3 regions of the Anaerostipes sp. AF04-45 genome follow, and region 3 is predicted to be linked to each of the others. Evidence: predicted binding sites of a transcription regulator. Region 3 holds the regulator's gene; each other region holds the start of a gene.
What was found. The regulator Rex, encoded in region 3, represses fermentation and respiration genes when NADH is low (regulators of the CRP and FNR family bind a similar motif). The targets are predictions, from matches to a motif close to ATTGTTAANTANTTAACAAT.

Region 1 (2,272 bases), on a different contig from region 3:
AACTTACAATGACTCTGCCTCCATTCCAGACGGCATGCGGTATCATTGACATCATGTCTCACTCCTTTGAGAGATATTTTACTCCTGAAAAGGAGAATGACATACTGACGGACTATTTATGTGAGGCTATTTTCCACACATGTATGGACTGCGGACGGATTCTCATGAAAGATCCGGAAAATTACGAGGCAAGAGCCAGCATCATGGTGGCATCGACCCTTTCGCACAATGGTCTGACCGGCATGGGAAGAACCGGCGACTGGGCATCCCATTTCATCGAGCATGAGTTATCCGGTGAATACCAGAGCGTAACTCATGGAGCAGGGCTTGCGGTGATTACTCCTGCATGGATGAAATATGTGTACAAAGACAATATGGACAAATTTATAAAATGGGCAACTCGTGTTATGGGAGTGTCTATGGACTATGGCGATCCGGAGAGAACTGTACTGGAAGCCATCGACCGTTTAGAATTGTTTTTCTTAAGCCTTGGAGTTCCGACAAAATTAAGGGATGTTCCCGGAGTTGAGGATTTAGATGAAGAAGTGATGGAGCGCATGGCGAAACGAGTACGCGTTGTCCATGAGGACGGAAGCATCGGCTGGGTGCGCCGCTTAAATACAGAAGATATTGTAGAAATATTTAAACTGGCGATGTAAAAAATAATGAAAGAAAGTCCCACAGTGAAAAAGACTGCTGTCTTTTATCACTGTGGGACTTTCTGCGGTTTGGTGAAAAGTTTTATACTTATTTTATTGATAATCAGTCAAAATTGACATATAATTAACGGTGATTGATAAAAATTTAACCAAAATGCACAACGTAAAGGAGGTATCTCATGTTAAACCAGGCCTACTATGACAAAACAGATGAGATCATAGCATCTCACGGGCTTACGCAGGCTGCTTTGATCCCGATCATCCAGGATATTCAGGCAGAATACCGCTATCTTCCGCCGGAGCTTTTAAGTTATGTGGCATCAAAGCTGTCCATTGACGAAGCCAAGGCGTACAGTGTTGCGACCTTTTATGAAAATTTTTCTTTTGAGCCAAAAGGAAAATATATCATTAAAGTCTGCAACGGAACAGCCTGTCATGTCCGCAAATCGGTCTCCATTCTGGAACGTCTTTACAGTGAACTGGGGCTTTCAGAGGAGAAAGCGACTACGGATGATATGATGTTCACGCTGGAGACCGTTTCCTGTCTCGGCGCCTGCGGTCTTGCACCGGTCCTCACCGTCAATGACAAAGTCTATCCGGCGATGACCCCGGATGCTGCCGCTGAACTGATTCGAGAACTGAGAGGAGCTTAGATGATGAAAAAGATTGAAAACAGAGAAGCTCTCGGACAGATCCGTCAGACTTCCAGGGAGCAGATGAACAAAAGTAAGTGCCGGGTCCTGATCTGTGCAGGTACAGGCTGTCTTTCCGGAGGGTCCGGTGCCATCTATGACAGGATGTGTGAGTTAGTGGGGGAACATCCAGACGTAGAAGTCCATTTCGGACCGGAGATTGCACACGGAGACGGTGAGATTGGAATTAAAAAAAGCGGATGCCATGGCTTCTGCGAGATGGGTCCTTTGATGAGGATCGAGCCTCAGGGAATCCTATATACGAAGGTGAAGCTGGAAGACTGTGAGGAAATTTTTCACAGGACGATCGAAAAGGGGGAACCGATCAGGCATCTGTTATTCAAGAGGGATGGAATTGAATATCAGAGACAGGAAGAGATTCCCTTCTATAAAAAACAGACGAGAATCGTGCTGAAAAACTGCGGGCATATTGACGCAGAACACATAGAGGAATATTTGTCCATCGGCGGATACGAGGCTCTGGAAAAAGCACTGTTTGACATGAAGCCGGAAGAGGTGATCAGCGAAATATCTGAGTCGAACTTAAGAGGGCGGGGAGGCGGAGGTTTCCCGACAGGGTATAAGTGGTCCCAAGTAGCCGGACAGGAAGAGAAAATCCGCTATGTCGTATGCAACGGAGACGAGGGAGACCCGGGTGCATTTATGGACCGGAGCATCATGGAGGGAGATCCCCACAAGATGATCGAAGGCATCATGATTGCAGCCTATGCGGTGGGTGCTCAGGAAGGATACATTTACGTGCGGGCCGAATACCCACTGGCAATCAGCCGTCTGAAACGGGCTATAGAACAGGCGGAAGAATACGGACTTCTGGGAGATCATATCCTGGGAACCGATTTTTCTTTCCACTTACATATCAATAAAGGAGCAGGTGCTTTCGTTTGCGGAGAGGGAAGCGCA
Region 2 (2,272 bases), on a different contig from region 3:
TTCATCTGTGATCTTTCCGTCCTGAAGCGGAACGTTGAAGTCACAGCGCACTAAGACTTTCTTTCCTTTTACGTTGATATCATCTACTGATTTTTTGTTTAACATGTTCTTTCCTCCTGGGATTTCTTATAGGATTAAATCGAATGCCTATCCTGTCGGATCGCTTTCTTAAAATACAAGAAACAGGTCCGGTCCAAAAAGACCGGACCCGTTTGAGTCTTTATAACTGCACTGAATCGCGAAGCTTGTCCGCATCCACAATTATGCTAATTCTGCAAAGTATTTGATTGTTCTTACCATCTGGCTTGTGTAAGAGTTTTCATTGTCATACCAAGAAACTACCTGAACTTCGTATAATCCGTCACCAACTTCAGTAACCATTGTCTGAGTTGCATCGAATAAAGAACCATATTTGATTCCGATGATGTCAGAAGATACTAATTCTTCTTCTGTGTATCCGAAAGACTCTGTAGCTGCTGCTTTCATAGCTGCGTTGATTCCGTCAACAGTTACGTTGTCACCCTTAACTACTGCTGTTAAGATTGTTGTAGATCCTGTCGGAACCGGTACACGCTGAGCAGATCCAATTAATTTTCCGTTTAATTCTGGAATAACTAATCCGATAGCTTTTGCTGCTCCAGTAGAGTTAGGAACGATATTAACTGCTGCAGCACGTGCTCTTCTTAAATCACCTTTTCTCTGAGGTCCGTCAAGAGTCATCTGATCTCCTGTGTAAGCATGTACTGTTAACATGATACCAGACTGAACCGGTGCATACTTGTTAAGAGCATCAGCCATAGGCGCTAAGCAGTTTGTTGTACAAGAAGCTGCTGAGATGACTGTGTCTTCTTTTGTCAATGTTTCGTGGTTTACATTGTATACGATAGTTGGAAGATCGTTTCCAGCTGGCGCAGAAATAACAACTTTCTTAGCTCCTGCCTGAACGTGTGCAGATGCTTTGTCTTTAGATGTATAGAATCCTGTACATTCTAATACAACGTCTACGTCTAATTCTCCCCAAGGAAGTTTTGTTGCGTCTGCTTCTGCATAGATTTCAATTTCTTTTCCGTCTACTACGATTGAAGATTCTTTTGCTTCTACTTTGTCAGCTAATGCATATCTTCCCTGTGCAGAATCATACTTTAATAAGTGTGCTAACATCTTAGGATTTGTTAAATCGTTGATTGCTACAACTTCATAACCTTCAGCTCCGAACATCTGTCTGAATGCAAGACGTCCAATACGTCCAAATCCATTAATCGCTACTTTTACTGCCATCTCAATTCCTCCTAAGTCTTGAATGAATAATTTAATGTTGTCTGTCAATTGTCAATCTATTGACAAACTTCCTTTTTATTTTAAACAATATGTCCAAAAATATCAAGTCTATTTTAGCATTTCTCTCATGTATACAAAATCATATCTTTGTACAAGATTACCAAAAGCTTTATTTCTCATTCTCATCAATGATATAATTGGCAATATTGTCTGCATAGTCAGAAATACGCTCCAGACTTGTCATCATATCAATATAGATCACACCAGCCTCCGGCAGGCAGGATTCCCGTTCCAGCCGTTTAATATGCTGTTTCCGGTACTGTTTTTCTATTCTGTCTACTTCTTCCTCTCCCTGAATGGCCTGTTTCGCAATTTCCACATCATCTTTCTCAATCGCTCTGATGGCATAATCAAATGTTTTAATGACCTGTGCCGTCATTTTGTGCAATTCGTCCTTTGCCAGATCAGAAAATGCAATTTTGTCGTCATGCTTCGTCTGCATAAATTCGGCAATATTCTCTACGTGATCTCCCGCTCTTTCAATATCCGATATAGTGTAGAATAAATCCGTGACAATTTTACTCTGTTTCTCCGTCAGCGCCAGATTGCTGATCTTCACAAGATATCCGGTGATCATAGTTTCTAAATGATTGATGACCTTTTCATCCCTGAACACCTTGTCCAGCTGTTTCTCACTCGGCTGCGGATTCATAGCTTCCTTTGTAACGCGCTTCATATTCTTCAGAACGATGTCACCCATGCGCACTACTTCTTTGACTGCGTTTTCCACCGCAAAAGAAGGAGTTTCAAGAATACGCGGATCCAGATGGCGCAGCACCATCTCTTCTACTTCCTCGTCTTCCTCATCTTCCGGCTCTTCATGGATAATCAGTCCTGACAGTTTCACCAATACATTGGCGAACGGGAACAGCAGTACGGTAACTGATACATTGAAGATAGAATGGAAAATAGAGATCTCCGTACTCGAAATATG
Region 3 (2,272 bases):
TACAGCCGGCCCGCATATTCTTTTCCCGGATAGAGCAGATGTCCTGCCTTGGGACCGCCGAAGGTCACCGTAGCGTCTGATTTTACGGCGCATCCAAGGACTTTTCCCGTATCCCCGCTGATTCCGGAGGAAATATCGACTGACATGACTTTAGCTCCGCTTCCATTAATCCTTTCCACAGCAGTACGGTATGTCCCCGATACCTCTCTGGAAAGGCCTACGCCAAACAGTCCTTCCAAAATCCAGTCATAATCCTTATAATCTATCTCTTCTTTTTGCTCATATCCAAGCCGTGCAAGGATATCGTACTGCGTCTTTAAGTCTGCGGATGCCTGAGACAGATCCCCTACGACTGTAAAATCCACTGAATACCCTTCTTCCAGAAGGATTCTGGCCGCAGCCAGCGCATCTCCCCCGTTATTTCCGCATCCTGCCACAGAAAGAATCCTGTTATTTTTTCTGACTGTTTCCATGAGCCTTCGGGCAATTTTTTCGCTGGCCCTCTCCATCAGCACCAGGCCAGGAATCCCTATCTTCTGTATGGTCTCCTTATCAACATCCTGCATTTCCTGATTTTTTAAAACATATTTCATAGACACTCTCCTATGACAAAAGCCTGTGCCAGCCCCCCTGTGTTCGTAACCGACACATGAAATTTCGTAATCTTCCTATCTGATGCCATTTTTTCGGCTCTGCCTGTGAGTTTCACATAAGGTGCTCCTTTTGAATTCCGAAACACTCCGATCTCATAGGGCTCCAATCCGAAGAAGCCGGTTCCAAATACCTTGGAAACGGCTTCTTTAACTGCAAAATTACCAGCAAGAGTCGTACTGTTTAAACCTGCGCATGCCAGTTCCTCTTCTGAAAAAATCCGGCTCAGGCGGTTCTTTCTCTCCACCATCTTCTGTACCCGCCCGATTTCTATCAGGTCAGTTCCTATACCGACAATCATGGCGTTCCTCCCGTCTTTACTCCGCGCCTTCGCTGTCTTCCCTGCTGTGAATATTGTAAGTCAGCGTCATGAGGCTTTCTGCCAAATGGACATTCTCCACGGTCACACTGTCCGGCAGCGTGAGATCCACAGGGGCAAAGTTCCAAAATCCTTTGATGCCCCACGACACAAGATCTTTGGCAATCTTCGGCGCCTGGTCCTGCGGAAGCGTGAGGGCTGCAATCTTGATCTCATGATTCTTTATAAACTCTTCCATATCGTCAATATCGTGCACTTCCACTCCGTGCACCGTGATGCCGATCAGCTTCGGATTCACATCGAACAGCGCAATCACCTGAAAACCAATGCTGTTATTGTTAAAATCCTGATAATTAGCCAATGCCTGCCCCAGATTGCCGGCACCAACGATGATCATCTGATTGCTTTTGTCAAGTCCCAGAATCTTTCCGATCTCCACGTAAAGATTTTCTACATTGTAGCCGTATCCTTGCTGCCCGAAACCTCCAAAATTATTCAGGTCCTGCCGGATCTGGGATGCAGTTACTTTCATCCTCTCGCTCAGCTCTTTGGATGAGATCCTCGTAATATTTTTTGCTTTCAAAGCCCCCAAATAACGGTAATATCTAGGTAATCTCTTTATAACTGCCGGTGATATATTCTTATCCATTGATGACATTATTACCCTCCCACTTATTTTATTAACTACTCAAATTAAATAAATTATATAAGATTGTCTAATATCTGTCAAACTTTTCAGTGCGTTTTTTCAGAAATTATGTTATGCTTATAAAGAATTTTTACAGCTTAGAAATTTTGAAGGAGTGCACTATGGTTTTATCTTGTCAGAATATACATAAAACATTTGTCGACCAGGAAGTCCTGAAAGGAATTTCCTTTCATATCAATGAAAAGGACCGGCTTGCCGTCATCGGCTTAAACGGTGCCGGAAAGTCCACCCTGCTCAAGATCATCATGGATCAGATGACACCCGATGACGGGGAGATCCACAAAAAGAAGGACGCCGATATCGGCTATCTCGCACAGCATCAGGACCATACTTCTTCCCGCACCATTTATGAAGAGCTTTTGACCATAAAACAGGATGTGATCGAACTGGACAAAAAACTCCGCTCTCTGGAGCATATGATGAAGCATTTAAGCGGCACAGAGCTCGAAGAAAAGATGGAGGAATACACCAGGGCCACTCATTTATTTGAACAGAAAAACGGTTTTGCTTATAAAAGTGAGATCACAGGAATCTTAAAAGGACTCGGGTTTCAAGAGGAAGATTTTCAAAAAAAAATCGAGACTCTGTCCGGA

Region 1: the regulator Rex is predicted to act here: its motif matches at 793-812, upstream of DWV34_RS14820 (complex I 24 kDa subunit family protein).
Region 2: the regulator Rex is predicted to act here: its motif matches at 1,326-1,345, upstream of gap (type I glyceraldehyde-3-phosphate dehydrogenase).

The regions. Positions count from the first base shown of each region.
Region 1 covers NZ_QTXQ01000012.1:16,638-18,909, reverse strand. Annotated here, with positions in the region: gene DWV34_RS14825 (iron-containing alcohol dehydrogenase) at 1-659, shown strand, start outside; gene DWV34_RS14820 (complex I 24 kDa subunit family protein) at 839-1,312, shown strand; gene nuoF (NADH-quinone oxidoreductase subunit NuoF) at 1,313-2,272, shown strand, end outside.
Region 2 covers NZ_QTXQ01000006.1:218,107-220,378, forward strand. Annotated here, with positions in the region: gene DWV34_RS11170 (phosphoglycerate kinase) at 1-105, opposite strand, end outside; gene gap (type I glyceraldehyde-3-phosphate dehydrogenase) at 262-1,278, opposite strand; gene DWV34_RS11180 (Na/Pi cotransporter family protein) at 1,448-2,272, opposite strand, start outside.
Region 3 covers NZ_QTXQ01000004.1:105,210-107,481, reverse strand. Annotated here, with positions in the region: gene DWV34_RS07320 (bifunctional ADP-dependent NAD(P)H-hydrate dehydratase/NAD(P)H-hydrate epimerase) at 1-593, opposite strand, end outside; gene acpS (holo-ACP synthase) at 590-952, opposite strand; gene DWV34_RS07310 (redox-sensing transcriptional repressor Rex) at 969-1,628, opposite strand; gene abc-f (ribosomal protection-like ABC-F family protein) at 1,781-2,272, shown strand, end outside.